One region of the Motilimonas thetidivivens genome, then DNA from elsewhere that is predicted to be linked to it. Evidence: predicted binding sites of a transcription regulator. Region 1 holds the regulator's gene; the other holds the start of a gene.

Region 1 (16,434 bases):
TGCTCTAATTCCGCTAATGAAGGTAACGCTTTACGCTGCGCCAGCTGATTAACAAATTGCGCTCGCTCTGGGTATTGACTGGTAATTAATGAGCTCGCAAAATCTTGCGACACTTCATTGCTCACTTGACGTACCACACCAAACACTTCGCCGAGATTATCACTGGCCACAGCCAAGTTTTCCTCTAGCTCGGATAGGGTTTGCTCTTGTTGATCAAATTGCGCACCCAAGGCATCCGCTTGCGCCTTAATCACTTGATGCTCGGCTTGGGCTTTAGCTAATTGTTCGCGCCAATAAGCAATATCGTGCTCAAAATCCGCTTGGCGTTGCTGATTGACTTGCTGGTTTTTAGCTTGTTGCGCTTTAACTTGTTGTAACAATTCGTCTAATTGATTGGCCATCACAGGCATTGCCAAGATGGCGATAAGTCCGCTGAATAGCGCCTTAATTACGATTTTCATTGGCTCACCTCGGCAATTAAAGGCAAGCGAATTAAACTGGGTATGGCAGATTTCTTCGCTATTTCAATGGCATTTTTCACATCCGCGCCATAGCTAGCGTCCACTTCTAACCAAACGCCATTTTGTTTATCCCAGCTCCAGACTTGCTTACCATCAAGAGATAAAGCCACCAAGACTAAACGACCCAAATAAAAAAAGTGCACCGTACGAGTCGTTTCGCCCAAGGTTAACTCGCCTTGATACTCACCAATTTTACTGCCGTACTCAGCCTCGATTTGATAAGCGGTAAGAATGCGGCGGTATTTTTCCGCCTCGGTAATATCTGCTTGAGTCATCATTTGTTGCAGCTGAGCAATACGCTGTTGCCTTTCTTCGGCTAGAAAAGGTGTGTCGAGGGCCACAAACTGCACTAGCTTGTCTAGCATCTGTGTCATTAAGGGCACTAAACCTTGGCGCGTTGCTTTAACGTCGATGATTTGCTGCTCATAAGAAGCTATTTCTTGGCCTTGATCTTTGACCAACTCACCAAGGTAAAGATTATATTGGGCGAGTTGCTGAGCTTCACTTTGCAGCGCATTAACTTGAGCTATGATGGCCAGCTTTTCATCGTCTAAATCGTCAATCGTCTGCTGTGCCTGTTGGCCTTGCTCGACATCTTTTAGCGCCAGCTGCTGAACTTGACTGACACTGGCGGCAGTGGCACACACACTGGCAGCCAGCCAAGCAATGCCAAAAGCTAGCCCTAGTTTAATAATACGGCGATACAACAAAACGACCTCTATCTTGACGTTGTAAATGAAGAATTGATAATAACTCGCTTATGATAATGAATCTCATTGAGCTTAACAATCAAAAACATGGTTATTATAGCCGTTTCTTGTCATTAAGTCGGCCAGCAAGTCATCCCCCTGATTGATTAGCTGATCCATATTACTTGATATCGCGTATTTCAATGTGAGCTAGAGCACAGTAGAATGGTTTCACTCAGTGCATGTCGAGATACCACCCAGAATAAAGGAATAGAGCAGTCCGTTATGGCTAATCATACCGCTGACAACATCATTCATCAGGCAACTGTGGGTATTATTGGTGCCGGTGTCGCAGGCTCAACCATCGCGTTGCGCCTTGCTGAACAAGGGATCAACACCTTGCTAATTGAGCGAGGCGAAGGCTTAGTCAACGGCCCTCCTATGTGCCACCTTCATGCTGGGGGCAATCTGTATCGCGAAATCAGCGACGAGCAATGCATAAAATTACTCAAGCAATCCATCGATACGCTGCGCATTTATCCTCATTGTGTTAATCAGCGCCCTACCGTGATAGCGGTGCCAACCCAAGATCCCGGCGATCCGAGCGATCTGATGCCAAGACTGCATTTACTGCGTGACGAGTATCAGCGCATAGTGGCAGCCGATCCCCTAAACCAAGTGCTGGGACAACCACAAAACTATTTCACTTTATATCAGCGTGAAGAATTAGATCGACTAGCCCAGCGCCCAACTCCCGAGCAACCGAGCAGCAATGACGATTGGATGATCCCCATTGCTAAACAAGTGGATCTCGACAAGCTCAAATCCCCCCTTGTTCTGGTGCAGGAATACGGCCTAAGCTCATTGCGAATTGCGGCCACAGCCACCTTAGCATTAGCTCAACTAGACTGCGCTAAGGTACTGACTAACACTCAGGTGACCCAAGTTGCACAGCATCAAAATGGTTGGTTACTAGACACCCAAGGCGAGCAAGGCACGCAACAGTTTCAGGTTGATTATTTAGTTAATGCTTGTGGTTTTCGTACCGGATCGGTTGACGACATGGCTAAATTTTCACGCCAACGTATGGTGGAATTTAAGGCGGCCTACATTGCCCGTTGGCCTGAGCCTAATGCGGTTTGGCCCGAAGTCATTTTTCATGGTCAACGTGGGACGCCTAAAGGTATGGCTCAGTTAACACCTTATTGTGATGGCCATTTTCAACTTCACGGTATGACCAAAGAAATCACTCTGTTTAACGGCGGTTTAGTGCATTCGAATGCCACTAGCTCACAGCCCAAATTGCCCGATGCCTTAGTGAATAAAATTATTCATCATTGGCCAATGGATGTATTAAAGCAGCGCACCGAGCAAGCCATCACCCATGTCAGTCAATTTGTCCCTAGCTTTACTGAGGCAGAATTTGGCGGCAAGCCCTTATATGGTGCTCAGCAAATTCCCGGTGACGATGCCGATCTGCGCGCAGCTGCGGTTTCATTTGAAACCAACAATTATGCCCGCGCTGAAATCGTCAAAGCCTCTTCGGCGCTGACCGCGGCAGATCAAATCCTCACTAAATTGATTGATTTGAATCTTGCTCCCCAAGGCCAACATACCCAGCGCGAAATGCAATTTGCAACCACCTTAAACTTAGCTGCCAAGCAAATTACTCAGTTGGCTACCGAGCTGGCGATTGCACGCCACTATCCCGCAGCCTTGGCCTTACCTTATGACGCAAGCTCTGGCTGCAATCACGGCCCCCAAGCTCAGGTTCAACCCAATCATCCTCTCTCTGAGGTTGAAAAATCCGATCTAAAGCGCGTTTTTGCATAAAAATAACGCTTGGACAGAACTTTTTGCTAGAATCGCGGACTCATATTGAGTCCGTTATTAATTTGTGATGGTTTATTTTCAACGTTAATGTTTAAAGTTAATGATTTTCTTCAGGAAGTATTTATTGTGTTTAATTCTGCTAAAGCACTCACGTTAGTCGCTGCTCTGCTCCTCCCTCAGTTGGCTCAAGCCAATGACGATATGATAAATTATGCTCGCCAATATAAAGGCACCGAATACCTTTGGGGTGGCACCACCCCCGCAGGCTTTGACTGCTCTGGCTTTATTCAATACGTCTATAACAAATTTGATATCAGTATCCCAAGAGCGACCCGCGCTTACCCTAGTTTGTTTGATCGCGAAGTGCCGCTAGAAGAAGCCCAAGTGGGTGATCTTATTGTCTTTACCGGCACAGATGCCAGTATCCGCCGCCCCGGTCATGCTGGAATCATTAGTGAAATAGATGACGGTAAGCTGATGTTTTTACACAGTTCATCTTCAAAAAAACACTTTGGTGTATCGGAAACAAACTACTATAAAAGTGGCTACCCTAAGCGATTTTTAAAAGTCATTCGCATGGTAGATGGCGATAGCGATACAGACATCAAAAGCTAAAACCACCTATAGCCAAGCAACTGAAACATACATGTTCAAGTTGTTTGGGTGCCCTCCGACAAGAAATACAAACCGGATTCTATCCCATCCAAGGATGGTCGCTATTAGCACTATGGGTTATCATATCCTCTTTGCCTAGCGACCCTCCCTATGCCAGCTTTCTTTCCCAACATTCCCCTAAGCGCACGCTTTATGCTGCTGTCGGCTCTTGGCTTTGCCATTATGTCGGCCTGTGTCAAACTGGTTAGCCAATACCAGATTCCGGTACTAGAAATCGTCGCAGCACGGGCACTGGTTTCCTTGCTACTTAGCTATGTGGACGTTAGACGCAAAGGCATTTCCCCTTGGGGTGAACAAAAAGGCTGGTTATTTGCCCGCGGTGCGGTAGGTGCATTAGCACTGATCTGTGTGTATTACTCCATCGCTACCTTGCCATTGGCCGAAGCGACGTTATTACAATATCTACATCCTGTCTTTACCGCTTTGATTGCCCTACTGTTTTTAAAAGAGCCAATTCTTCATTCCACTAAGCTATGTATTGGTCTTAGCTTAGTTGGTCTGGGCATCATGATTAGCCCTGGACTTGGACTTGATCCCGCAGCTGGCTTACCTTGGTTTAGTATCTTGGTGGCGTTATTAGGTGCATTTGGCAGCGCCGTAGCTTATGTCATCGTGCGTAAACTCAGCCGCAGTGAAGATAGCTCAGTGATCATCATGTACTTTCCGTTAATTGCATTGCCGCTGTCATTATTGCTATTAGGGGATGATTTTGTGATACCGCCGCCTGAAGCTTTGTTGTTATTGCTGTTTGTGGGTATTTTTACTCAAATTGGTCAGGTTGGCTTAACCAAAGCCATGCAGTCTGAATCGGCCAGCAAAGCCACTGCTTATTCCTATGTTCAGGTGTTGTTTTCAATGCTATTTGGTTGGCTGATATTCAGTGAACTGCCCTCCATCTACAGTTGGATTGGCGGCGGCTTTATCTTACTGGGGGCGTTAATTAACGTGCTGTGGAAGCGCTAATAAAGTGATTATTGGTAGCGCCGTAGTGATGCAAATCGACCTTATGACAAAGCAACCTTGTAAATAATCCACCTTCTGAAGAAGGTGGCTTTGTGTTAACCCCCTAAAAGGGGGCCTTTGTTTAGTTCAGCGCCAACTCTCTCTGCTCTTGACGCTCTTGTTTCTCTTGGTGCCTTACGTATCGGCGTATTATTTCCTCATTGATTCCTACGCTATCAACAAAATAGCCCCTTTGCCAAAAATGATTTCCCCATAACTTGTTCTTCCTTAGATATGGGAATTTGCTAAATAACTTCAAGGCTATTTTACCTTTCAAAACACCCATCAAACTTGATATTGATAATTTTGGCGGTACCTTTACCACTAGGTGAACATGGTCAACTTGTACATTCAATTCAACGACTTCACATCCAAGTTGATTACAGTAAACCTGTATGCACCGATAAACTTCTTTACCCACATTATTTTTCAATATTCGAAAACGATACTTTGGTGTCCACACAATGTGATATTGACATCTCCAAAATACGTGGGAAGCTTGGTTATATCTACTCATGTTATTTGTCCTCTTTGACTTCGCTAAAAATCGAGAGTCCATTTAGCATGAGTAGAACTTCGGGCAAAGCCCCCTATGGATGATAACCACCTACTGAAGTAGGTGGTTTAGGGCTGAAAATAAAAAAGGAGAGCAAACATGCTCTCCTTGTCGTGAAGAAAACGCTGATTAAACGAAATCTACACCTTTTTGAATGTCGCCTTTAAGCGTATCAAGCATCTCATCAAGCGCTTTTTGTTCAAATGCGCTTACTTCGCCGTAAGGCAATACTTGTTCAACACCGTTTTTACCTAGCAACACAGGCTGAGCGAAGAATTCAGCATGCTCGCTGCCACCATCAACGTAAGTACATTCAACGATACCTTGCTTACCGTTTAGTGCCGCAACAACCGACAGACCAAAACGAGCCGCAGCTTGCCCCATAGAAAGGGTTGCAGAGCCGCCACCGGCTTTAGCTTCTACCACTTCAGTACCTGCATTCTGGATACGGGTAGTTAGGCTAGCAATCTCTTCATCAGAGAACTCAACACCTTGTACTTGAGATAATAAAGGCAGAATGGTAACGCCAGAATGGCCACCAATAACATTCACTTTAATATCTGTCGCTTTCAGACCTTTTGCTTCAGCAATAAATGTTTCACTGCGGATCACATCCAGCGTGGTTACACCGAACAGTTTGTTCTTGTCGTAAACACCTGCGTTTTTAAGCACTTCACGCGCAATTGCAACCGTAGTGTTAACTGGGTTAGTGATAATACCGATACACGCTTTTGGACAAGTCGCAGCCACTTTTTCAATCAGGTTTTTAACAATGCCAGCGTTAACATTGAATAGATCCGCACGATCCATACCCGGTTTACGAGCAACACCTGCTGAGATTAAAACCAGATCAGCACCTACTAGCGCAGGAGTTGGATCTTCACCAGCAAAACCTTCAATCGCAACGTCAGTTGGGATATGGCTTAAGTCTTTAGCTACACCTGGTGTTACCGGTGCGATGTCGTAAAGAGATAATTCTGAACCCGCTGGTAATTCGTTTTTCAACAATAGAGATAAGGCTTGGCCGATACCGCCCGCAGCGCCTAGAACAGCAACTTTCATGTGGTTGTCTCCGTTATATGTAGGTGAGGTTTATTTGTTTTTGTTATGCGGGCAAAGTCTATGAGATCCCCCACAAAAACACAAATTGTTAACAGAGGTGAAACGCTAAGATGTGAGCAAATATAAAAAAACAAGCCTTTCAACAAACAAGATTTAACATTTTGTTATCATTTACACACTAGCCTTAGCATCAGAAAATGCTAGCAAGCTAACCGTATACTGTCGTGTATAAGCGATGACTCAATTAAAATAACTGGAAATAATGCGTTGATATTCTCCCGATAGTTTAATCTGCTGTAGCGCTTGATTGAGTTGATTTAGTAATTTTGAATTGCGCTTATTAACCGCAATCGCATAACCATCACCAAAATACTGAGGGTCTATTAACGTATCGCCAACAATTGTAAACCCTTTGTTTTCAGACTTGCCCAACCACACCTTTGCCACAGCATCATCCACTAAGACCAAGTCAATATTTCCATTAACTAAATCAGAAAATGCCATGGAGTAGCTGTGATAAGGCACCACTAGCGCACTTTCCATCTTAGGTTTATCTAATAAATAGCGTAGTTGCACACTGCCATTTTGAACGCCGATGGATTGGTCTGAGAGATTGTGATACGAAGAATATCGCCCCGCTTTAGCGATAAACACGGCTCCACTTTCATAATACAGCTCACTAAAGGCCACCTGTTGACGGCGTTCAGGGGTTGGATTCAAGGCTGCAATCACTGCATCATAATTATTAAACTGCAAACCTGGCAGCAAGCTATCAAAACTTTTGTGCAAAAACGCACATTCAACCTTCATTTGCCGACACAAGGCATTGGCAATATCAATGTCTAAACCTTGAAACTGACCTGCTTGGTCAATGTATTCAAAAGGAGGATAGCTAGCATCTGTCGCGATCCTCAACGTCCCTGCCGCCAAGGAATGAAAGCTAAGCAAAAGCAACCCAATCAGTTTCCACATAAAACACCCAAAGCCAAAGCGTGATAAAAATAAGCAAAAAACAGTTTAGCTAATTTTAGATTGTTTTTATTACGAGATGTTAAGCGTTAAGATTTTTTTCACTGTGCGTTGACCTTAGACACAATAAGCACTATTTACTGAGTCTTAACGGATTATTTAGTGATACTGCTCGCTTTTAACTTTAGGCAGTGATTGAATCGCTTGCTAGATATTGACTTTTTATGCAATATTGCAGCATATAACTGACTGAATATGTATTTAAAATGAAAAATAGCGACAAACAAGACCGTCTGATTGAAGCATTCAAATCGTTACTTAAAGAAGAAACATTTGGCTCACAAGGAGAGATAGTTAATGCCTTACAAGCACAAGGCTTTGACAATATAAACCAATCCAAAGTTTCACGCATGCTAAATCGCTTTGGTGCAGTGCGCACCCGTAATGCCAAATCAGAAATGGTGTATTGTCTACCTGCAGAGCTAGGGGTTCCCGCAACCAGCAGTCCGCTCAAGAACTTGGTCAGTGATATCGACTTTAACGACGCGCTCGTTGTTATTCGTACTAGCCCTGGCGCCGCTCAACTGATTGCGCGTTTGTTGGATTCACTGAGTAAGGCTGATGGTATTTTGGGAACGATCGCTGGAGATGACACCATTTTTATCACCCCAACCAACACCAAAGAAATCCACAAAACCGTGATGACGGTTAAGAGCTTGTTCGATATGCGCTAGCCTTAACGCTAGCCAAGTCGTTATATCAAATATTAGCCTTGTTGCAGAGGCTAAATCATCACCAACCCACTAAGTTGTAAATCTAAATCAAGCGGAAATCTTATCAAAGATAATTAACTCGTGGGGCTGCACCGTAACATCTACCTTTTGCTGCACGCACATAGGTTGTGCGATTTGGCACTCAAGTTGCTGCCCTTGTTGGTTTACCACCACTTTAGAGCTAGCGCCCAAAAACTGAACTTCCTGAACGATACCACTGCCTTCTGGGTTTAAGGCTAAACTCAACTGTTGAGGGCGTAATAAAATCTCACAATCACTGCCTAAATTTTTATGATGAGCAACCGTGCCACAAATACGGCCCAGTGACGTAGTAACATGGCGCTCATCGAGCACCTTGGCTTCTAAATAGTTGCCCCCGCCAAGAAAGTTAGCAACAAAGCGAGTGGCGGGTCGTAAGTAAAGCTCATCAGGAGTCCCGACTTGAATGATCCGACCTTGATCTAATACTGCCAACTTATCGGCAAAAGCAAATGCTTCTTCCTTGGAATGAGTCACAAACACAGCACTGATCCCCGCTTGCTTTAAGATGCGTTTGATCTCAGCAATCAGTTCCAATCTCACCTGACTGTCAATATTCGAAAAAGGCTCATCCAGCAACATAATATCTGGCTGGTATGCCAACGCTCTGGCAATGGCAACACGCTGCTGCTGGCCACCCGATAATTGATGCGGATAACGCTCAGCAAAATCTGACAATTTGACCAAGGCCAACACTTGGTTTGCTCGTTGCTGTTGCTCGGCTTTGCTTAGGTGATCGATACCAAACACCACATTTTCCATCACCGTCATATGAGGAAATAAAGCATAGTCTTGGAAAATCATCCCCACCTTACGTTGTTCGGCGGGTAGATGAAGGTTTTCACCATTAACTTGACGACCATTGATCGTGATATCACCCGATTTTAATGGCAATAAACCGGCAATGGCTTTTAACAAGGTGGTTTTACCGCAGCCGCTTGAGCCCAATAAGCACAGGATTTCATTGCTTTCAAGGGTCACGCTCATATCAGATAGGATCTCGACCCCATTGTAGCTGCAATGAACCTGAGCAATCTCTAATGCTGACATAACTGATACCTTCCTTATCCCTTAATGTTGCTCAATCGAGCGACTTAAAACAATTAACGGAATTAATCCAACTAATACAATAACAATGGCGGGCAACGCACCATATTCAATCATTTCATCAGACACAAATTCAAAAACATAAGTCGCCAAGGTTTCAAAATTAAATGGCCGTAAGATCAAGGCTGCCGGTAACTCTTTCATTGATTCAATAAAGACTAATAACAAGGCCGTAAAACAGCCCTTACTGATCAGTGGAATATGTATCTTACGCACCATCTTCACACTGCTCTTGCCTAAGGTTTTCGAAACCATATCGAGCGATGGCGGAATTTTATTCAGGCTGCCTTCAACCGCACCCACCGCAATGGCACTAAAGCGAACTAAATAACCACAAATGAGCGCTAAGATTGAGCCACTGAAAAATAATCCAGGGCCTGTACCACCAAAATAATCAAAGACATCATTTAAGCGATGATCTAACCAACCTAGTGGGATCAAAATACCGATAGCTAATACCGTCCCCGGAACGGCGTACCCCATAGAGCAAAGACGAGCAGGAATATCTGAACCTCGGCGCACATGTAAGCGACGAAACAAACCGACTAGAATAGCAATAGCACAGGCAATCACCGCCACAACCCCAGCCAGAATAAAAGTATCTAGGCTATAGCGCACAAACTGCTCTGTCCATGACTGCTCAAAATACGAATATGCATAATAGGTTAGCATCAGAAATGGCAATAAGAAGCCTAACCAAACTAACCCCCAACAAAAGCTACTGGCGAGCCATTTTTGCCAACAAGATAACTTGATTAAATGCTTGGTTTCTTGCCCCATGCTTTTTTGAAACACTTTTTGCTTACGCCGACTAAAGCGCTCTAAGGCAATAATTAAAACCACGGCCACTAACATCATGGATGAAATTTTCGCGGCAGCATTTAAATTGCCATAACCTAACCAAGTATCGTAAACCGCACGGGTTAAGGTATTAACCGCAAAAAAATCAACGGTCGCAAAATCAGCCAAGGTTTCCATGGCAATTAGTGATAAGCCGATAGCAATCGACGGACGAGCTAAGGGTAAACTGATACGCCAAAAAGCCTGAGACCGCGTTTTACCTAACAACTGCGCCGATTGCATTAAGGTATCAGACTGCTCTAAAAAAGAAGTTCTTGCCAGTAAGTACAGATAAGGAAACAGCACGCTAGCTAAAATAACAATGGCCCCACCCATGCTGCGGATGTTGGGAAACCAATAATCTTGCGCCGTTTGCCAACCAAATAAATCGCGCAGGGCAACTTGGATTGGGCCAGCAAAGTCGAGTAGCTCGGTATAAAGCGCCGCAACCACATAGCCTGGCATAGCAAGCGGTAGCATCAGTGCCCACTGTAAATACTTACGCCCAGGAATGTCACACATGGCCATCAGCCAAGCGGCGGGAATAGCCATAACCGAGCTGAGCAAGCCAACACCCAAGATCAACAAAACCGTGTTGAGAATATAATCCCACATCACGGTTTGCATCAGGTGCTGAAACAGCTCTTGTGCTGGCACTAGGCCTTGATAAATAATCGCTAAAACAGGAAAAACCAGTAGCAGGCTAATCGCCCAGCTACTGGTTATCCAAGATAATGATAATCTTGAGTACATCTATTTACTCAAGGGAATAGATCCCTTATAAATCAAATTTCACTTCGTCCAACAACTTAAGTGCTACTGCACGTTGTTTGGCTACTTCTGCTAATGAAACTGGATCTGACTTAAACTCACCCCAAGATGCGACTAGCTCAGAAAGTGCAACACCTGGTTTAACTGGGTATTCATAGTTAACTTCGGCGTACATTTTTTGTGCAACATCATCTGATAAGAATTCCATCAGCTTCACTGCATTGTCTTTATTTGGTGAATATTTTGTTAGAGATACACCACTGATGTTGACGTGAGTACCGCGGTTTTCTTGGTTAGGGAAGTTAATTTCTACAGCCGCTGCCCAAGAAGCTTGTTTTTCATCGTTCACCATTTTGCCTAGGTAGTAGTTGTTACCTAGAGAAACATCACAAAAACCTTCTTTGATGGCTTTTACTTGATCACGATCGTTACCTTGTGGCTTACGCGCTAGGTTAGCTTTTACGCCTTCTAACCACTTCTTGGTTTCTGCTTCACCGTGCGCAACGATCATCGATGAGATTAGTGCAACATTGTAAGGGTGCTTACCGCTGCGAGTACAAATCTTACCTTTGTATTTAGCATCAGCTAAATCTTCGTAGTTCAAAGTAGGCAATTTACCTAGACGATCTTTTGAAGAATAAACATTACGTACGCGTGTTGTCAGTGCAAACCATTGATCTGCAGGGTCACGATACTGGGCAGGAATATTACCTTCTAGCGTTTCACTTTGCACGGGTTGCACTAGATCTTTTTCAACAAGTTCAAGTGAACGGCTAATATCAACGGTTAACACCAAATCAGCAGGGCTTAATTTACCTTCGCGCTCAAGACGCTCAGCCAGACCTTTTTCAGCAAATACGATATTCACTTTAATGCCTGTCTGCTCAGTAAACTTTTCCATGATAGGTTCAATCAAGAATGACTGACGGTAAGAATATACGTTTACTTCTTCTGAAGCAGCCAATGCCGATGGTGCAGTAAATGCACTGGCTAACAGACTAGCGGCAATAAATAAGCCTTTTTTCACTTTAAACTCCTTTAGGTGTAATGATAACGATTACTATCTCGTTTATTATATCCATTTTTTTATCCTTGTCATCAGAAACAAGATAATAATCATTCCTATTCAGGAATAATTGAGTATTAAGCTTAGGCCAAAAACAAAAAAGCCCCAAACAAATTGGGGCAAACGTAGACAACGTGTTAAAAAAAAGAGGAGACATTATTAATCAATGTCTCCTCAAGGGTTTAACGGCTTGGACGTACCGTTACAAATTCAGGATAAGCATCAACACCACAATCGTGAATGTCCATACCACTTAACTCTTCTTCTTCGCCAACACGGATGCCCATGGTTTGCTTCAAAATCGCCCAGACAATGAATGACGCGATAAATACAAAGCCAAAGATAACCGCAGCACCGTATAGCTGTGCACCGAAAGTGGCATCTGCATTTGAGAACGGCACGACCATTAGACCAAACAGACCACACACACCGTGTACCGAAATCGCACCTACAGGATCATCGATTTTAACTTTATCGAACGCTACGATACTGAATACCACTAGACCGCCCGCTAAAACACCGATTAGTGCAGCAAATAATGGGCTTGGAGATAATGGATCAGCCGTGATAGCAACGAGACCAGCAAGCGCACCGTTAAGCATCATGGTTAAGTCTGCTTTACCCCACTTGATTTTGGTCACAACCAAAGCAAAGATAGCGCCGGTAGCCGCAGCTGCGTTGGTGTTAACAAAAATCTGGCCCACTGCTGTTGCATTTTCTGCATCAGAAATAAGCAGTTGTGAACCACCGTTGAAGCCAAACCAGCCCATCCACAAGATAAAGGTACCTAAGGTTGCAAGCGGCATGTTCGAGCCTGGGATAGGATGCACTTCACCGTTTTTACCGTATTTACCCTTACGAGCACCGAGTAACAATACCGCAGCCAATGCCGCAGCAGCACCCGCCATGTGAACAATACCTGAGCCTGCAAAGTCAGAGAAACCTGCAGCAGATAGGAAACCGCCGCCCCAAGTCCAGTAACCTTCAATCGGGTAAATTAAGCCCGTTAATACCACACTAAAGGCAAGGAAAGCCCAAAGCTTCATACGCTCAGCAACAGCGCCAGAAACAATAGACATGGCCGTTGCGACAAATACAACTTGGAAGAAGAAGTCCGACTCAAGCGAGTGATCGGCACCGTCTGCTTGGCTTCCAATGAGTGCGCCAAAGCTAGGTAAAAATCCACCTTCCGCATTATCAACGTACATGATGTTGTAACCCACCAACAAGTACATGGTACAAGCTATCGCATAGAGGGCGACGTTTTTGGTTAGAATCTCGGTGGTATTTTTTGAGCGTACTAAGCCAGCTTCTAACATGGCGAAACCTGCCGCCATCCACATAACTAATACACCTGACATTAAGAAATAAAATGTATCTAGCGCGAAGCGCAATTCAATCACAGTGTTTTCCATGATCCTATCTCCCTTACAGTGCTTCGTTGTCTAGCTCACCGGTACGAATACGCACCACTTGAGAGAGCTCATAAACAAAAATTTTGCCGTCACCAATCTTGCCTGTATAAGCAGCACCGGTGATAGCCTCAATTAAACGGTCAACATTGTCATCGCTAGTCGCAATATCAATTTTTACCTTAGGTAAAAAATCAACATTGTATTCCGCCCCTCTGTAGAGCTCGGTATGACCTTTTTGACGGCCAAACCCTCTCACTTCTGTCACTGTTAGGCCTTCTACCCCAACTTCAGCGACCGCTTCGCGTACATCATCCAACTTAAATGGTTTGATAATCGCACTAATCATTTTCATATTGTTCTCCCTAAGCATCATTTTTAATTCTTGTTACTTATACTTATTACAAGTCATGTGCCAACTTTTAAAATCATTAATATTCAATAGCTTATTGTTTTTATTATTTTAAGGATGACTTTTGTGCACCAGAACAATGCAACATGTCATTAACAATGCTCATTGACGGGGCAAAGGGTTCATTAATAAAGCAAGCGTGTTTTCAACCCTACCTATCCCTTCGGCGATAAATAACGTTACACTGTGGAGGACAAAGCAAGAGAACATACAGTGGATCACATCATCATTTCACAGCGGGTAATAATTCCGATTAAGGAAATTGAATTTACTCATATCCGAGCGCAGGGTGCGGGCGGGCAGCACATCAATAAGGTCAGTAGCGCAATCCAACTGCGCTTTAACTTTCTAATGTCGCCTTCGCTGCCTGATACCTATAAGGAAGGATTAAGTGCCATGAGCGATCAGCGCATCAGCAAAAATGGCGATATCATCATTAAGGCGCAAACATCTCGCAGCCAAGACACTAATAAACAAGAAGCCCTTGAGCGGTTAGTTAAATTAATCCAGCAAGCTAATGTAGTGCAAAAACGGCGTATTGCGACCAAACCAAGTCGAGCCGCAAAGGCAAGACGCCTTAATGCCAAAACGGTAAAAGGAAATGTAAAAAAAATGCGCGCTAAAGTGAGCTATTAATGAAATAAAAAAATGGCTTCACTGAATCAAAGATCTTCGCAAATAAACTGTTGGTAAGAACGCAGCATTTGCTCAAAGTCTTCTAGCCCAGCTAAGGCTAAACTCTCTTCATCGTAATACTGAAGATCTTCGGGTAATTCACTTTGCTCGGAAAGTAGAATGTTGGCAATCACTTTTGCCTCATCCTGATTAAGAAACAGCGAGAACTCACTGCCTAATAATTCAAACTGCTCCAGCGCTTGTTGCTGGAGCAGTTGAATTTGTTCTAATAAGCGCGCTATGCCTGCAAGATCGGTTTTTAGCTCTTGCTCCAACCAAGTTCCCATTGCCTCATGGCCCATGGAAAATTGGCACCTTATTGTTTTATATAGCACGTCACGCTTAAATTCAAACTCCAAAATCGAACCTCTTATTGTCAGTCTTGCCCGATTGAGGATTTTACCTTAGAGCTTGAACTTAGCACTCAACTTTTTGCAATCGTTAAACTTGCAACTGGTAAACCAGAAAGTCTCATCCTAAGTCAGCTCTGGTGTTATTTATTTTAAACTTTTGTTTAAACTGTCTAATTATCAGCGCTTTTAGTTTGCCGCTGTTTTTAATGCTGCTGCTTTGCTTAATACTTCTGTTGGTACTAATTCGTATGCAGCTTGTGGTTTAAGTACCACAGCAGACTTACTTGCCACCATTAGCATTTGCTTCAAACGGCTGTCTTCAAGCGGCTTAAGCAGCAAACCTTGAATATCAAGTAAGCTGTTAATGCCTAATAGCTCACGTTGCACATCAAAATGCGTGACTAATACGCGAATATCCGCAACCGCTGAGGTCTCACCCATACGAATACGTTTTACTAAATCAATACCGTCGGTATCGTTGAGTAGCGCATCGATAACAAGTAAATCAAAATCTTGCAATGCGAATGCTTGCTCAGCAGCTTGTACCGTGGCAACACTTTCAACGTAAGCAACGTTTAGGTTTTCTAACTGCGCAACCAAGGCTTCACGATCAGCGTTGTTACCTTCAACAACCAGTACTTTCATATTAGTTGTTGCGGCTTCAGGTTTGTGAACGAGAGGTGATGGTTGACCCACTTCAGCCCCTTCTAAACGTGCAATATAGCCACGCTTTGGAATGGTAGAAATGTTTAAGCCATGAATGCTTAAGTTACCAATGCTTTTACGCAACTGCGAAATGTGTTGGTTGATGGTATGGTCAGTAACCAAACGACCCCAAACATGCTGCGCTAAATCTTCACGCGTAACAACCGTATTCAGGTTTTTACATAGGAAGTGTAAAAGGGAAGTACGTAAAGGACCTAGGTACACTTTACGGTTACTGTGGATCAAGCTGTTTTGGCTTGTATCTATGTGGTATTCACCCACAACAAGGCTTTTCTCTAGCATAATGACACCCATATATAATTAAAAAAATAAAAATGTGACTGACAACATAGTTTTATCAAGACTTTGTAAAAAAATCCAGCCGCGCATGCAAATTAATTGACTTAAATTTAATCAAATCCCTACATTCTAACTAATTTGTATCGCTATATTTTAATTTCCCAATAAAAAACCCTCCTGAGAGGGTTTTTTTTGGTGTTTTTTACTTTTTAAGCGGTTTAAACGGCTTGTGTAAAAATTACCTTCTCAGCCTTTTTAGTATAACTTGGAAGCTGATCAAAGTTTAGATATCTATACGTATCTGCCGCAGTAGCATCCAATTGTTTGGCGTATGTCATATATTCATCAACTGTTGGTAGCTTACCGAGAATCGCTGCAACCGCTGCAAGCTCCGCCGAGCTTAGGTAAACATTGGCACCGGTTCCCAAACGGTTCGGGAAGTTACGTGTTGATGTAGACACAACAGTAGAATTATCTGCTACGCGTGCTTGGTTACCCATACATAATGAACAACCTGGCATCTCGGTACGTGCACCGACTTTACCAAAGATACTGTAGTAGCCTTCTTCGGTTAGCTGAGCTTCGTCCATCTTAGTCGGTGGAGCAACCCATAAACGCGTTGGTAATTGGCCACTGTATTGATTTAGTAATTTACCCGCGGCACGGAAGTGACC
Region 2 (16,434 bases), on a different contig from region 1:
AAACATATCCGGGAAGAGGCTAATGACCCCTAACCACATAGAATGACTCCTCGGAGTAACTTAGAATCCTGGATCCCAGTCAACTTCAATAAATTTGTTGGCAATATCCACTTGGATAATTACCTGTTCTTCAAGATACGGAATTAACCGTTCTTTTTTGCCAAAGGCATCTGTTGGGTTAGATTTAACCACCAACACGTCGTTGGATCCGGTTTCCATCATGTCAGCAACCACACCAAGGTCGTAACCTTGCGTCGTTTTTACCTGACATCCCATCAAATCACGCCAATACACTTGGTCATCAAGTTCAGGCAGTTGATCATCACTTACCTGTATCTCTAGACCCACTAAGGCTTGAGCGTCTTCTCTGATGTCAAACCCTTCTACTTTTGCTATCCAAGTTTTGTTGTGACGACGATATTCGGTGACTAGCACCTCACGTTGCCGCCCTTGGTAATCAATAAGCCAAGGTTTGTAATCAAAAATACCTTCAGGATCGTCAGTATAGGAATGGATTTTTAGCCAGCCTTTAATACCGTACACGGCACCAAACTTCCCAACAACAATCTGGTCTGCTTGTTCACTCACTAAATGCCCCTATACCTAGTTGATTAAGCAGCTTTTTTGCTGTCTTTAACTAGCTTAGCAACACGTGCGCTAAGAGAAGCACCTTGAGCAACCCAGTGCTCAATACGCTCGCTGTTTAGGCGAACTGCTTCTTCGTTACCACGAGCTGTAGGGTTAAAGAAACCTACTTTCTCGATGTAACGACCAGTTGAAACGTTGCGGCTGTCAGCTACTACAACCTGATAAAATGGACGCTTTTTCGCGCCGCCACGAGCTAAACGAATGGTAACCATATCGTCCTCATAATTTGTTAAAAACTTCTGAGCCTGAAAGAACTCCAGACTCCCCACTTTGTAGAAAGCCGCAAAATTGTACTCTTATTCTCGTCAAAAGCAACTTATTCCTGCACCTTTAAGGGGCTTTAGCCATTAATCCCATGGCGCAAAAACAAAAGCAGGGAACCAAGTTCCCTGCTTTGTGGTGTTAGTGTGTTCGTTTAAGTAGCGAACTAGAAAGGACCTTTGCCTTTCATCATGCCTGGCGGCATCATACTTTGCATGCGCCCCATCATTTTACGCATGCCACCTTTACCACTCATTTTCTTCATCATTTTTTGCATTTGGGTAAACTGCTTAAGTAGCTTGTTTACTTCTTGGATGCTCGTTCCTGAGCCCGCTGCAATACGGCGTTTGCGTGAGCCTTTAATGATTTCAGGACGCGCACGCTCACCCGGCGTCATGGAGTTAATGATGGCTTCCATTTGAATGGTGAGTTTATCATTAACCTGATCTTTTACCGAGTCAGGCAGCTGACCCATACCCGGTAACTTATCCATCATGCTCATCATGCCGCCCATGCTTTTCATTTGCACGAGCTGTTCGCGAAAGTCTTCTAAATCAAAACCTTTGCCCTTTTGTACCTTCTTGGCCAATTTAGCGGCTTTGTCTTTATCGACTTTTTGTTCAATTTCTTCGATTAAAGAAAGTACATCGCCCATGCCCAAAATACGTGATGCGATACGATCTGGATAGAAAGGCTCAAGGGCATCGGTTTTTTCACCCATACCCATAAACTTAATCGGTTTACCGGTAATTTGGCGAATCGAAAGCGCCGCACCACCGCGAGCATCACCGTCAGCCTTGGTTAATATCACCCCTGTCAGTGGTAATGATTCATTAAATGCCTTGGCTGTGTTTGCAGCATCTTGACCTGTCATGGCATCGACCACAAATAGGGTCTCGATAGGCTTGATGGCCTGATGCAAGTCGATGATCTCTGTCATCATATCTTCGTCTACATGCAAACGACCTGCAGTATCCACGATCACAACATCAATGAACTTCTTACGGGCATGGTCTATTGCCGCATTGGCAATATCAATCGGTTTTTGCGAAATATCACTAGGGAAGAATTCAACCTGAACTTCATTAGCTAAGGTTTCTAACTGTTTAATTGCCGCGGGACGATAAACATCGGCACTGACCACAAGAACAGATTTTTTCTCACGCTCTTTTAAGAACTTAGCTAACTTACCAACCGAAGTGGTTTTACCTGCACCCTGTAAGCCCGCCATTAATAAAATAGCCGGTGGCTGCGCCGCCAAATCCAGTTTTTCGTTGGCTTCACCCATAGCCGCTTCTAGTTCACTTTGAACTATTTTAATGAATACTTGGCCTGGGCTTAGGCTTTTTGTGACTTCCTGACCAACGGCTCTTTCTTTAACCTTAGCCACAAACTCGCGCACTACAGGTAAAGCAACGTCAGCCTCAAGTAAAGCCATTCTTACTTCACGTAAGGTATCTTTAATATTGTCTTCAGTTAATCGGCCACGACCACTGATGTTTTTCAGCGTTCGCGACAATCTATCGGTCAGATTTTCAAACATGGTTTTCTCAGCAAGCTTACTCGAATTGAGGTGATTATACCCATAAGTCACACAATGCAACACTCTAGATCCAAGCTAAGTGCTATCTTAGCTTGTTTTATGGTCACAAAATTCCCCACAAATTGACCAGAGCAAGGCGGAATATGGGTTGTTTTCTTGGCTGCCCTGTTAGTGCAGGTTATACTAGCTGCCTCAACTTAAGGGTAATGATAAGTAATGGAACTGATGTCGATTTTGGCTTTAACTCTTTATGCAGTCGCAACTATTGCCTGCTTAAGCCGCTTATTACATCATCAAGGGCCGAAAAAAGCCTTAGTGTTAGGCTGCGCACTACTTGCCGTGTTATGTCATAGCACTTGGCTATATCGTGATATCTTTATTGCCTCGGGACAAAACTTATCCCTTATGAACGTAGCCGCATTAGTGAGCCTGATCATAGCGTTAGTGCTATCACTGGCTGCCTTTAAAATACGAGTTTGGGTTATTTTGCCCGTAGCATACGGTTTTGCTATGGTTAATCTCGCTGGCGCAACCCTACTACCAACCCACTACATTACCCATTTAGAAACCCATCCCGAAATTGTGGTTCACATTAGTATTGCATTATTGGCATATTCAACCCTGATGATTGCTGGCCTGTTTGCAACCCTGTTGGGGTTTCTTGATTACCAATTGAAACAAAAACGTAAGCCTTTATTTCATCCTGCACTACCACCTCTGATGACGATTGAAAAACAGTTATTTCAACTGATCTTTATCGGCACGATTTTACTTAGCTTATCTTTAGCCAGCGGTTTTATCTTCCTTAATGACATGTTTGCCCAAGGCAAGGCTCATAAGGCTATCTTATCTATCATTGCTTGGTTTTTGTATGTCACACTACTATGGGGCCACTATATTAAGGGCTGGCGTGGTAGACCTGTGATTTACGCCACCGTGATCGGAGCCTTTGTGTTGACCTTAGCCTATTTCGGCAGTCGCTTTGTCAAAGAAATTATTCTAACTTAAACCTTAATCTTCAACTTATTCATATAAACCAAAAGAGGATCCACCTTGGATACCATATCTACCGAAGTATTGTTTGCCATTTTAGGTATTCTTATCTGCATGTCAGCTTACTTCTCTAGTTCCGAAACCGGCATGATGGCCATCAACCGTTACCGACTGCGTCATTTAGCCAAACAAAACCATAAAGCGGCGATCCGCGTAGAAAAGCTGTTACAGCGCCCAGACAAGTTAATTGGCTTGATATTAATTGGTAATAACTTAGTAAACATCTTGGCTTCGGCCATTGCGACCATCATCGGCCAGCGTCTATTCGGAGACGCTGGGATTGCGATTGCGACCGGCGGCTTAACCTTAGCCCTGCTTATTTTTGCCGAAGTTACCCCAAAAACATTGGCCGCCTTATATCCAGAGCGCATAGCATTTCCTAGCTCGCTGCTGCTACGGCCGTTACAAAAATTGTTTACGCCCTTAGTTTGGTTTGTGAATTTTCTTTCTAATGGCTTACTTAAATTACTGCGTATTAACAGTCAAAATTCGGCAGATGAGCATTTATCACCCGAGGAGCTTCGCACCATAGTGCATGAAGCTGGCGGTATGATCCCTAAACGCCACCAAGAGATGTTACTTAGCATCTTAGACCTTGAGCAAGTGGCCGTTGAAGACATCATGACCCCGCGTAACGAAATTGCCGGGATCGACATTAATGATGAGTGGGAAGTGATTTTACGTCAATTAACCCAATCTCCTCATACCCGAGTATTACTCTATCGCGATAATATTGATGACGCTGTAGGCTTTATTCATGCCCGTGATACCTTGCGAATTCTATTAAAAGAGCAGCTGGATAAAACCACCTTGCTACGCAGCGTAAAAGAGCTCTACTTTATTCCAGAGGGCACACCGCTCAACACCCAACTATTGAAGTTTCAACGTCGTAAAGAGCGTATCGGCTTAGTCATTGATGAATATGGTGACATCCAAGGCTTAGTAACGTTGGAAGATTTGCTTGAGGAGATAGTCGGCGACTTCACTACGAGTATGGCGCCTGAAGTCTCTGAAGAAATTCATCAACAAGAAGATGGCAGTTTCTTAGTCGAAGGCAGTATCAGTATTCGAGATCTCAATAAGGAAATGAGTTGGCACTTCCCAACCGATGGCCCTAAAACCTTAAACGGCTTGATCTTAGAATATTTAGAGGAAATTCCCGCCCCCAATATCAGTGTACGCCTGTTCGGTTACCCGATTGAGGTGGTAGAAGTGGAAAATAATATGGTTAAAATTGTGCGCATTATTCCCGATCTCTATCAGAAAAAAGATTAAACGCTTCCATTCTAGATACAAAAAACGGGCTATCGATGAGCCCGTTTTTTATTCATAACTAATTAGTTAACCTCAATTCTGGTTAATGGAGCCAGCCACTAAATATCGTATGAATAAGTAGCAAAACTTCGTTTTCAGGGATGAAAACGCAGAGCGTATAGGGACATATTCACCGCGTTTTTGCGGATTATTCATACGATATAGCTTATCCAAGGCTCAGGTTAGTTACAGCTTATCGAGTAAATCTTTTGGTAACGCTAAGGCCTCATTTTGGTTAACACCTATGCCACGCTCAATTACGTTCTTAGCGATAGCTTTGGCTTCATCCAACGAGTGCATCACATAAGTACCACACTGATATTCATTAAGCTCAGGAATTTCATCTTGGCTTTGTACCGTCAATACGTCTTGCATCGCAGCTAACCAACTATTGGCTACCGTTTGCTCTGATGGCTGACCGATTAGGCTCATATAAAAGCCCGTGCGACACCCCATAGGTGAAACATCGATGATTTCAACGGTATCGCTATTTAAGTGCTTGCGAATAAATCCAGCAAATAAATGCTCTAAAGTGTGAATGCCTTTTTCTGAAAGCAGCTCTTCATTGGGCACACAAAAACGGAGATCAAATACCGTGATCGTATCTTTACCCGGCGTAGTCATGGTTTTTGCAACCCGCACCGCTGGGGCATTCATCTTGGTATGGTCTACGGTAAAACTGTCTAATAATGGCATTGCTCTCTCCTGTAAAATCTTAGCCTGCATCATCTGAGCAGGAAAAGTGTTCTCTGCCTGTAGCCCTAAATAGGGTACAGTAATTTATACCCAAGACACCTCAAAATGCTGGATTCAGAGCCGCTCATTATGTTCAGTTTGAGGCAAAAAGCTGAAGGAATGGCATTCCCTTTCGAGGCTTTTTAACGAAAAAATGAGCATAATGAGCGACTCCCAAAGGGCGAGTTTTGTAGGCTGTTATGCTTTGTTGCTGATTTTCAACGTAGAATAACTATGTCTCAAATCAGCGTCGCGCCTAACAGCCTACAAATTCTCGCTGAACAAGCATTTTGAGGTTACTTGGGTATATTCATTGTGGCCTAACCAAAAAAGGTGCGCCAAAACCAACCTGAGTCCAAATCATCTTGGCACTGCTTAAGTTGTGATGCATAGCGCTTAGAGCGACTATCCACCTTTTTAGCGACCTTGACTAGCCAAGCTTTTTTCTTATAACTGCCCTTACGGTAACCACCCCAACCTTCATGGTAATTAAGGTATTGACCGTATGCGTCCCATTTCGAAATGCCGTTGACTTTATGCGTTTTGGTGGTAAACCACCCCATGAAGTCAATGGCGTCAGCAAAATCATCACGACTCGCCCAGCTATTACCCGTTTCTCGGGTGTAATCTTGCCAAGTCAGGGTTTTCGCTTGGCTATAGCCATATGCACTACTGGCTCGACCAATAGGAATAAACAAAAAATACTCCATCGGCGGCGCGGCATCGTGTTTAAAGCTGCTCTCTTGGTACATCATAGCCATAGGCACATGAATAGGCGTGCCCCACTTTTCTTCCATGTCTTTTGCTGCGGTATACCAGCTGCGCTTCTCTTGAAATATCTCACATAAATTTTCAGGATTTCTTGGCGGTGAAGTACTGCATCCGGAAATAATAGCGATTAAGGCCAACAACAAAAAAAATTTTATGTTTTTCTGCAATTGCATTGAACTCTTTTCCTTTTCAGTTGCCTTACCTAGTGCAAGAATTGTTTTTTTCATTGTTTTCAGGAGCCGGATGGCTCCTGTTTTTTTTTTAAGCTTGCACCAAGTTGGGCGAGAAGTACTGAGTTAAAAACTCATCAAAGCTCAATGTATCGGCCGCCTCTATCTCAGCTTGCTGCTTTTCCGAAGCTAATTTGAAGTCAATAAAATCCTGCTCTGACCAGAATTGATAATCCTGCTCCAACAACACTTGCTGATAGCGTTGCGACAACTGCATCGCAAAATCACCATTATCTAGGCCATTCGCTTTAAGCTTTTCAAGCAACTGTCCAGAAAGCGTTAACTCAGGATCCTCAAAGCTTGGCGCTAGTGCGTTAAGTGCCTTGCTAAAATCTTGCGTATGGTTATCACGATCCAGTATGGCCGCCACTTGCTGCCATTCCCCTAACAGTTTTTCACCCCAAGCAGGAATAGTCATTTCTTCACGGCTAATTTCTAACGTTAATCCCGGTTTACGGCCTTCTAAAACCACCTTGGTAAAGTTAGCTTTATATTCATTACAACGACTTGGATCAAACTCGGCCGAAGGCTTTAATGCGCACCAAGTTAAGAACACATCTAAAAACTGCGATTGCAACGGCGTGATACCCAGAGGTGAAAATGGATTTACATCTAATGAGCGCACCTCAATATATTCAATCCCTCTAGCCGCTAATGCATGACGAGGCTTTTCACCAGCCAATGTCACTCGCTTGGGTCGTATTGGTGCATATAGTTCATTTTCAATTTGTAATGTATTGGCATTGAGTTGCTTATACTCGCCACCTTGCTTAATACCAATGCGGGCAAAGGTATCTGAGTGACTATTGACGGCTTGCTCAACCGAGGCTAGATACTTATCCAAGGAGTTATAGCTAACACATAAATCAGCTTGACTGCTATTGGTGTAGCCTAGATCACTTAAACGTAATGACGTGGCATAAGGTAAATATACCGTACCTTTGCCTAGTTTTTGAAAATCTAACTGGCTGCTTTTACCTTGCAAAAAAGAGCTACACAAAGCAGGGGAAGCACCAAATAGATAAGGAATGACCCAGCCAAAACGATAAAAGTTTCGTACCAAGGCCATGTAGCCTGCTGAGATGGTCTCTTGCTCCGACAACTCGGGCGCAGACTTAATTTGCCAAAACTGGTTAGGCAAAGAAAAGTTATAATGTACCCCAGAGATTATCTGCATCATGCTACCGTAACGATTTTTAAGGCCCTCACGGTACACAGTTTTCATTTTTCCGGTATTAGAAGTGCCATATTGCGCTAGCTGAATGTCTGCTTCATCAGCGCAATAACAAGGCATACTCATTGGCCATAATTGCTGCTGCTCTAGATTTTTTACCGTGTAATGATGAATATCGCTCAGTTGATCAAACAACACTGACGTTGAGGTCGAAACCGGTGTAATAAACTCCAGCAAACTTTCAGCAAAATCTGTGGTGATAGTGGGGTGAGTGAGTGCTTTACCCAGCGCGCTAGGATGCCCAGTTTGAGCCAACTGACCATTCTTTTCAACCCTAAGACTCTCTCGTTCAACACCACGGTTAATACCAGTAAGAACGCCCGGCGTTGCTTTTAATAGTTCAATTTGTTCGTCAAAATTTGAATTCAAGTTTAAACCTTAGTTTATGCTATGTGGTAAACCTTAAAAATGGCTATCACTCATAAACAAACAGAAGAGTCAGATCGCGACACACCGTGCCTAACATGACCGCCTATTAATTAATAGGGGATGAGCACGAGCCAGCCAAAGCAAAAATGCACATTCATATCACTAAGGCGTCAAGTTATAGCCAACATATTGGGGCAATAAGACCATTTTACAAGCCTTTTTTCTAATTGATTCAACAGCCAATATTCAGTTATGCCAAGATCCCTTGAGCCACTAATGCAACCACCACATAACGAATCAACTTTCCTATTAATAACAATGCACTAGACCAGTAAACATTAAGCTTCAACCAGCCCGCAGCGAAACATAAGGCATCACCAATAATAGGTAACCAGCTAAATAATAGGCAAAATACACCATAGTTTCGAACTTGCAGGATCCCTTTGCTGTGTTGCGATTGTAAATTTTTACTGTAGCGTCTAGCCCAGTAGCCCATGGCATAGGTTACTAAGCCACCTAAGGTATTCCCGAGTGTGGCGACCAGGATAATATTCGAGATTGGATAACGTTGATCGAGCACCATCACACTGAGTAAGGCTTCTGAGCCTGCCGGCAATATGGTTGCAGCAATCAAGCTAGTCGCAAACAATCCCCATAAAGAAGTGCCATAATAAAAAAAACTTTCGATCATCGCTTCGACATCGCGTTACTGGATACGGTCGTTAATGGAGCAAAGCAAATTATATAAGTCCACATAATGCTTCTACTCGTATCACTAGAAATGGTTGGCGGGAGTGTAGCAAATTTGTAAGATAGACGGCAGTAGTCGATTTGGCTTATACCCAAGATACCTAGTTTTTCGCACTAAAAGGAGAGCATAAATGGCGAGGATGTTTCTAATCCCTTTAGTATTGTCTTTACTGTGGTGGGTATTTTTACAAATGAATGGGCTATCTATTCGCCAGGGGGCTAAAGGGTTCTATTTGATTATGGGTTTATCCACTTTTTTCATTGGCTTTTTTAGTTTGATGATTTATCTCACTCGGTGAATGTAACAACTTACTTCTTACTAGAACGATAGATCAAAAAAGGTGGCCTAGGCCACCTTCTATACACGATTGTGTTATTGTTTAAGCTTAACCAACTAGAGCAAGTAACACACCCGCCGCAACCGCGCTACCTAGTACACCAGCAACATTCGGTCCCATCGCATGCATTAACAAGAAGTTTTGTGGATTAGCCTCAAGACCAACCTTGTTAACTACACGAGCCGCCATTGGCACAGCTGAAACCCCTGCAGCGCCCAGTAATGGGTTAACCTTACCACCAGACATCTTACTCATCACTTTAGCCATCATCACACCAGAGGCAGTACCGATAGCAAATGCCACCGCACCTAACACCAAGATACCTAAGGTTTCTAGTGTTAAGAAGTACTTAGCAGACAGCTTAGAGCCAACAGCTAGACCTAAGAAAATGGTCACTGTGTTAATGATTTCATTCTGTGCTGCGTTACTTAAGCGATCAACGACACCCGACTCACGCATTAAGTTACCCAAACAGAACATACCAACAAGTGGCGTAGCCGCTGGTAACAATAAGATACAAGCACCCAGTACCAATAATGGGAACAAGATCTTCTCGCGCTTACTCACAGGACGAAGCTGATCCATCTTAATGGCACGCTCTTCTTTGGTGGTCAGCGCACGCATAATAGGCGGCTGAATCAAAGGCACTAATGCCATATAAGAGTATGCCGCAACCGCAATGGCACCCAGAAGGTGTGGCGCTAACTTGGAGGCGAGGAAGATAGCCGTTGGCCCATCAGCCCCCCCGATAATCGCAATCGCCGAAGCGTCTTGTAAGCTGAACTCAAAACCAGGTATGACATTAAGGGCAATTGCGCCAAATAAGGTAGCAAAGATACCAAATTGAGCCGCCGCTCCTAAAAACAGCATTTTAGGGTTAGCGATTAATGCACCGAAATCTGTCATCGCACCGACACCCATGAAAATCAAGAGTGGGAACACGCCAGAATCAATACCGATGTGGTAAACATAGTAAAGCAAGCCACCTTCATCATTTAAACCCGCGTTAGGAATATTGGCGAGGATTGCGCCAAAACCAATAGGCAATAATAAAAGTGGTTCAAATTTACGAACAATCGCTAGATATAAAAGCAATACACCTACCGCCATCATAACAAGCTGTTTCCACTCGAAATGATAGATACCAGTGTCGTGCCATAGGGTTAATAAACCTTCCACTGCAACTCCTTATGCCAGCGCAAGCAGGGCATCGCCAACTGCAACTGAATCGCCTTCACTAACGTACACGGTTTGCACCACGCCTGATTTAGCCGCGCGAACTTCTGTTTCCATCTTCATCGCTTCCATAATCAATAGTACGTCGCCTTCATTTACTTGACTGCCTTGCTGAGCGACCACTTTAAAAATGGTACCTGACAAAGGAGAAGTCACATCCTCAGCAGGTCCTGCAGCAGGAGCTGGTGATGGCGCAGAAGCACCCGCATTGATGTTAACCGGAGCACCGCCAATTGGAGTGATAGCTTCAATACTGCCCGCAGGCCCCACTTCAACATTAAATACCTGACCATCGACTTTCACTGCGTAGGTTTCTGGCTCAGTTTTCGCTGCTGCAGGTTTAACATCATCAGCACTTGGCACAGGCTCAAAGGCAGCTGGGTTATCACGGTTTTCTAGGAACTTGAGGCCAACTTGTGGGAATAAAGCATAGATTAATGCGTCATCCACTTCGTTCTCGGCTACTTTAATGCCTTTCTCTTGTGCTTTTTGTTTGAACTCAGCAGTCAAAGAGGCAAGCTCTGGCTCTAGTAGATCGGCTGGACGACAAGTAATGACTTCTGCGCCATCAAGTACACGTTGTTGTAACTCAGCGTTTACCGGTGCAGGTGTTGCGCCGTATTCGCCTTTTAATACGCCAGCCGTTTCTTTGGTGATATTTTTGTAGCGCTCACCCATCAGCACGTTGATCACCGCTTGGGTTCCAACAATTTGCGAGGTAGGTGTTACAAGTGGGATAAAGCCAAGATCTTCACGTACACGTGGGATTTCTTTTAGTACTTCATCTAGACGGTCGCCCGCGCCTTGCTCTTTAAGCTGGTTTTCCATGTTGGTTAACATGCCACCTGGCACTTGAGCAATAAGGATACGGGAATCAACGCCTTTTAATGCACCTTCAAACTTAGCGTATTTCTTACGAACTTCACGAAAGTAAGAGGCAATATCTTCAAGAGCCGCTAGATCAAGGCCGGTATCGCGCTCAGTACCTTCAACAATAGAAACGATAGTTTCAGTTGGTGAATGACCGTAAGTCATACTCATAGAAGAGATAGCGGTATCAAGGATATCAATACCCGCGTCAATGGCTTTTTGCTGTGTAGCAATGCTTAAACCAGTCGTTGCGTGACAGTGCAGCGCTAGCGGCAAATCAACACTGGCTTTAATTTTACTTACAAGCTCTTCGGCAACATATGGCTTCAACAGACCGGCCATATCCTTAATACAAATAGAGTGCGCACCCATGTCCTGTAGGCGCTTCGCCATGTCGACCCAAGCGTCAACCGTATGAACTTCACTGGTTGTGTAAGAAATAGTGCCTTGTGCATGAGCACCAACGTTCACTGCAGCTTTAACCGCTGTTTGAAAGTTTCTAACGTCGTTCATGGCATCAAAAATACGGAAGACATCAACCCCGTTGGCATGTGCACGTTCAACAAACTTTTCTACAACGTCATCCGCATAGTGACGATAGCCGAGCAAGTTCTGACCACGTAACAACATTTGATGCTTAGTATTAGGCATAGCTTGTTTGAGCTTACGAATACGCTCCCAAGGATCTTCACCTAGGTAACGAATACACGAATCAAATGTTGCGCCGCCCCAGGTCTCTAAAGACCAAAAGCCCATTTTGTCGAGTTTCTCTGCGATAGGCAGCATATCTTCAATTCGCATGCGAGTCGCAAACAGCGACTGATGCGCATCGCGCAATACCACTTCAGTAATAGCGAGAGGCTTAGACATGACGTTGTGCTCCTTTTATAAGTCTTGTAGAACCAAGTTACTTGTTGTCACGGTACTGCTGTACCGCACTTGTAATGGCTGCTATTAATTTGGGATCTAAGGTGTTGCTCACCGGCTGTTGGGTTGGCTGCTGATTAGGCTTTTTGGTCGCTGCAGGAGGAATATCTGCAGGACAATATTTAGCCGTTGTTTGAACAACAATAACTAATAGGCCAAGAAACAAGAATACTGAAATCATACCAACCAGCATTAAGTTTCCAGCTTCAAATAACAGAGTTGTAATATCCATAATTTATTACGTCCATCCGGGCCTAAACAATAATTCGTAAGCATTATTACTGAGGCCTATAAAAAGTCAAACCCAAGATGAATAAATATTCACAATTAGGTCGTTTTTATATTTTTATAATCGTTAGGTCTAGCTCAATTTCATTCAAATAAATGAAAAAATATGCACTACCTACACTCACACTATCGCGCTAAGTTGTTTAATACTTAGTAAAAATGGCTTAATTTAAGCCGAAAAATAGTTTGAGTAACTTTACACAAAAGTCCCTTAGTCTACTGATTTTGGGCGATTATTAAACCCCCTACCAGTCAAAAGCGCACTAATTAAGGCATTAACACTATAAAGCTCACAGATTTAAGTAATATAAATCAGCTAATCAACACAATTCAGGAGGATGTATCACATGGCTAAGTTATTCAGAATCTTTACGGTATTTACGACCACAACACTAAGACCCAGTATCTAAGCACTGATGGCAAAAATGAATATTTATTAAAAGTGCAACAACAAAGACACAAGCTCAAATAAAATATTTAACAGAAGATTAACAATAGATACAGAATAGATATTCAACAGGGAGATTCATTGACATCGCTAACATAAGGTTAACAAGTTACAACTGAATTTGGAAAGTGGCGCGCATGGAAGGAGTCGAACCTCCGACCGCCTGGTTCGTAGCCAGGTACTCTATCCAGCTGAGCTACATGCGCGTTGGAATGATTATTTTGTTGCTAGATGAAACAAAGAAGGTGGCGCGCATGGAAGGAGTCGAACCTCCGACCGCCTGGTTCGTAGCCAGGTACTCTATCCAGCTGAGCTACATGCGCGTCGTAAATGTTTTATCTGATTTCTCAGATCTTGCACTTACTAACTGTAAGTAGAAGAAGTGGCGCGCATGGAAGGAGTCGAACCTCCGACCGCCTGGTTCGTAGCCAGGTACTCTATCCAGCTGAGCTACATGCGCGTCATAAATGTTTTACCTGATTTCGCAGGTCTTGAACTTACTAATGTAAGAAAAGAAGTGGCGCGCATGGAAGGAGTCGAACCTCCGACCGCCTGGTTCGTAGCCAGGTACTCTATCCAGCTGAGCTACATGCGCGTCATAAATGTTTTACCTGATTGCGCAGGTCTTGCACTTACTAATGTAAGTAGAAGAAGTGGCGCGCATGGAAGGAGTCGAACCTCCGACCGCCTGGTTCGTAGCCAGGTACTCTATCCAGCTGAGCTACATGCGCGTCATACCAAAACATAAATGGCGGTGAAGGAGGGATTTGAACCCTCGATGGGGCTACAAACCCCATACTCCCTTAGCAGGGGAGCGCCTTCGGCCACTCGGCCACCTCACCGTTCTGGTGGCGCACATATTACCTTCAGTCGGAAATATGTCAAACAATTTTTAATAAAAGCGTACTGTTCGAACAGTTCTTAATCAAGTGCCATCTGGTGTGAGAACTTTAAGATAATATCTTGATATAGATGCTGCAAAAGTAACAAAGGAGCCACTGGCTCCTTTATCAAATTAGGGTTAGAAAGAATCAGAGCCCTTTTCTGCTTGAATTCGCATGTAGATCTCTTCGCGGTGCACAGAGACTTCTTTTGGCGCATTAACACCGATACGAACTTGGTTACCTTTTACTCCTAGAACAGTCACTGTCACTTCGTCACCGATCATTAACGTTTCACCTACACGACGAGTCAAAATTAGCATATACAGCTCCTTGTTTCCGTTTTCTGTTTTGTTGGATTCTATTATCCATATATCAACCAAAAAGGTAATACCTAATATCCGATAGGATATTAGGGTTTTCGCCTACTTACCTGCTTCAGGCTCTGCATCTAAACCAAATGCAGTGTGTAATGAACGCACAGCTAGTTCTAGATACTTCTCGTCAATCAAAACAGAAACTTTAATTTCAGATGTAGAGATCTGATGCATGTTAATGTTTTCACGGCCAAGCACCTCAAACATAGTTTTAGCTACGCCTGGGTGATTCCACATCCCCACACCAACAATAGATACTTTAGCAATGTGATCATCACCTTGCACGTTTTTAGCACCAACCTCGGTAGCAACTTGGTTCAACAGCTCAGTGGCACGACGGTAATCATCACGATGAACAGTGAAGGTGAAGTCAGCTTTACCGTCACCTAGCGTGTTTTGCACTATCATATCAATGTCGATACCCGCTTCACCGATAGGTGAAAGCACGCGTGCCGCCATCGCTGGCTCATCAGGTACACCACAGATAGTTAAACGTGCTTCGTCGCGGTTAAAAGCAATACCTGATACTACAGGAGATTCCATGTTTACTTCCTCATAACTGATTAAAGTGCCTGAGCCTTCTTTAAAACTTGATAGTACACGCAACGGTACACTGTATTTACCTGCAAATTCTACCGAGCGGATCTGTAGAACCTTCGCACCTAAGCTAGCCATTTCTAGCATTTCTTCAAACGTAATGGTTTCTAAGCGTCTTGCTTGTGGCACCATCCGTGGATCCGTGGTGTAAACCCCGTCCACATCGGTATAGATTTGACACTCATCCGCTTTTAATGCCGCAGCTACCGCTACCGCAGAGGTATCAGAGCCACCTCGACCTAGCGTCGTAATGTTGTTGAACTCATCGCGGCCTTGGAAGCCAGCGACCACAACCACTTTACCTTCAGCTAGGTGTTTTTTGAGGTTCTCAGTTTCAACATCCAAGATCCGCGCTTTGCTGTAACTCGAATCGGTTTTCATACGCATTTGGTCGCCAGTCATCGAGACCGCATCCACGCCAGCTTTTTGTAGCGCAATGGCTAGCAAGGCTATCGTCACTTGCTCACCGGTAGACACCAACACATCCATTTCACGACGGCTAGCATCTAAGTCTAGCTCTTTTGCCATACCGATTAAGCGGTTGGTTTCACCCGACATTGCAGATACAACGACGACCACATCATGACCTTCAGCTTTGGTGCGTTTTACCCGCTCAGCCACGGCTTCAATACGCTCTAACGTACCGACTGATGTACCACCATATTTTTGAACAATTACACCCACGTACTATTCCTTTTTATAGACGTTGCTCTAACCAAGGTTGAACAGATTTCAATGCATCAGGTAAAGCGGCAACATCCGAGCCACCTGCTTGGGCCATATCTGGACGACCACCACCTTTACCACCAACTTGTTGTGCCACCATATTGACTAACTCGCCGGCTTTAACCTTGCCTGTTAGATCTTTAGTAACACCTGCAATTAGGCTCACTTTACCTTCCCCTGACGTTGCCAAGAAAACAATGCCTGACTGCAGTTTGTTTTTCAGCTCATCAACCGATGAGCGAAGAGCCTTAGCTTCAATGCCATCTAAATGCGCAATAACAACACGGACCCCATTAATATCAACCGCTTGACCAATCAAGTTTGAACCAGCCTGACTCGCCATTTTCGCTTTAAGTTGTTCTAGCTCTTTCTCTAGCGATTTTGAGCGATCCAACACTTGGCGTACTTTAGCGCTAATGGTGAATTGGTCACCCTTAACCAGATCAAGTGTTTGTTGAATTTGTTCACCTAGGCTGTGAATAAAATCAATAGCCGCCGGTCCCGATACCGCCTCAATACGACGCACGCCAGCTGCGATACCACCTTCTGAAATGATTTTGAAAAAGCCAATGTCACCGGTGCGCTTGGCATGGGTACCACCACAAAGCTCGGTTGAAAAGTCGCCCATTTGCACAACACGAACCATTTCGTCGTATTTTTCACCAAACAGAGCCATCGCACCTGAAGCCTTAGCTTCTTCAATGTTCATCACCTTAGTAATGACTTCAAAGTTGTTGCGGATAGCTTTATTTACTAAGAATTCAACCTGACGGATAGATTCTATGGTCATGGCTTCAAAATGTGAAAAGTCAAAACGGAGCTTTTCCGCATCAACCAA

The links. Region 1 encodes ArgR, which controls arginine synthesis, uptake and breakdown. Its sites were predicted from a motif close to ANTGAATANNTATTCANT; they were not measured.
Region 2: the regulator ArgR is predicted to act here: its motif matches at 12,588-12,605, upstream of ACK8OT_RS05055 (oxaloacetate decarboxylase subunit gamma).

What each region holds. Positions count from the first base shown of each region.
Region 1 covers NZ_JBKFDK010000019.1:59,336-75,769, reverse strand. The annotation lists gene ACK8OT_RS14160 (MotA/TolQ/ExbB proton channel family protein) at 1-461, opposite strand, end outside; gene ACK8OT_RS14155 (DUF3450 domain-containing protein) at 458-1,228, opposite strand; gene ACK8OT_RS14150 (FAD-dependent oxidoreductase) at 1,496-3,043, shown strand; gene ACK8OT_RS14145 (C40 family peptidase) at 3,089-3,658, shown strand; gene ACK8OT_RS14140 (DMT family transporter) at 3,809-4,681, shown strand; gene tnpA (IS200/IS605 family transposase) at 4,803-5,237, opposite strand; gene mdh (malate dehydrogenase) at 5,406-6,338, opposite strand; gene ACK8OT_RS14125 (transporter substrate-binding domain-containing protein) at 6,579-7,310, opposite strand; gene argR (transcriptional regulator ArgR) at 7,574-8,041, shown strand; gene ACK8OT_RS14115 (ABC transporter ATP-binding protein) at 8,129-9,169, opposite strand; gene ACK8OT_RS14110 (ABC transporter permease) at 9,191-10,819, opposite strand; gene ACK8OT_RS14105 (Fe(3+) ABC transporter substrate-binding protein) at 10,845-11,864, opposite strand; gene ACK8OT_RS14100 (ammonium transporter) at 12,086-13,318, opposite strand; gene glnK (P-II family nitrogen regulator) at 13,332-13,670, opposite strand; gene arfB (alternative ribosome rescue aminoacyl-tRNA hydrolase ArfB) at 13,941-14,363, shown strand; gene ACK8OT_RS14085 (YacL family protein) at 14,390-14,761, opposite strand; gene ACK8OT_RS14080 (winged helix-turn-helix domain-containing protein) at 14,942-15,763, opposite strand; gene acnB (bifunctional aconitate hydratase 2/2-methylisocitrate dehydratase) at 15,979-16,434, opposite strand, start outside.
Region 2 covers NZ_JBKFDK010000004.1:156,492-172,925, forward strand. The annotation lists gene trmD (tRNA (guanosine(37)-N1)-methyltransferase TrmD) at 1-39, opposite strand, end outside; gene rimM (ribosome maturation factor RimM) at 61-588, opposite strand; gene rpsP (30S ribosomal protein S16) at 612-860, opposite strand; gene ffh (signal recognition particle protein) at 1,076-2,452, opposite strand; gene ACK8OT_RS05015 (cytochrome C assembly family protein) at 2,669-3,460, shown strand; gene ACK8OT_RS05020 (HlyC/CorC family transporter) at 3,506-4,780, shown strand; gene luxS (S-ribosylhomocysteine lyase) at 5,006-5,515, opposite strand; gene ACK8OT_RS05030 (transglycosylase SLT domain-containing protein) at 5,875-6,498, opposite strand; gene gshA (glutamate--cysteine ligase) at 6,587-8,158, opposite strand; gene ACK8OT_RS05040 (YqaA family protein) at 8,409-8,849, opposite strand; gene ACK8OT_RS05045 (sodium ion-translocating decarboxylase subunit beta) at 9,295-10,425, opposite strand; gene oadA (sodium-extruding oxaloacetate decarboxylase subunit alpha) at 10,435-12,222, opposite strand; gene ACK8OT_RS05055 (oxaloacetate decarboxylase subunit gamma) at 12,260-12,511, opposite strand; tRNA gene ACK8OT_RS05060 (tRNA-Arg) at 13,145-13,221, opposite strand; tRNA gene ACK8OT_RS05065 (tRNA-Arg) at 13,262-13,338, opposite strand; tRNA gene ACK8OT_RS05070 (tRNA-Arg) at 13,399-13,475, opposite strand; tRNA gene ACK8OT_RS05075 (tRNA-Arg) at 13,534-13,610, opposite strand; tRNA gene ACK8OT_RS05080 (tRNA-Arg) at 13,670-13,746, opposite strand; tRNA gene ACK8OT_RS05085 (tRNA-Ser) at 13,765-13,857, opposite strand; gene csrA (carbon storage regulator CsrA) at 14,037-14,219, opposite strand; gene ACK8OT_RS05095 (aspartate kinase) at 14,322-15,554, opposite strand; gene alaS (alanine--tRNA ligase) at 15,568-16,434, opposite strand, start outside.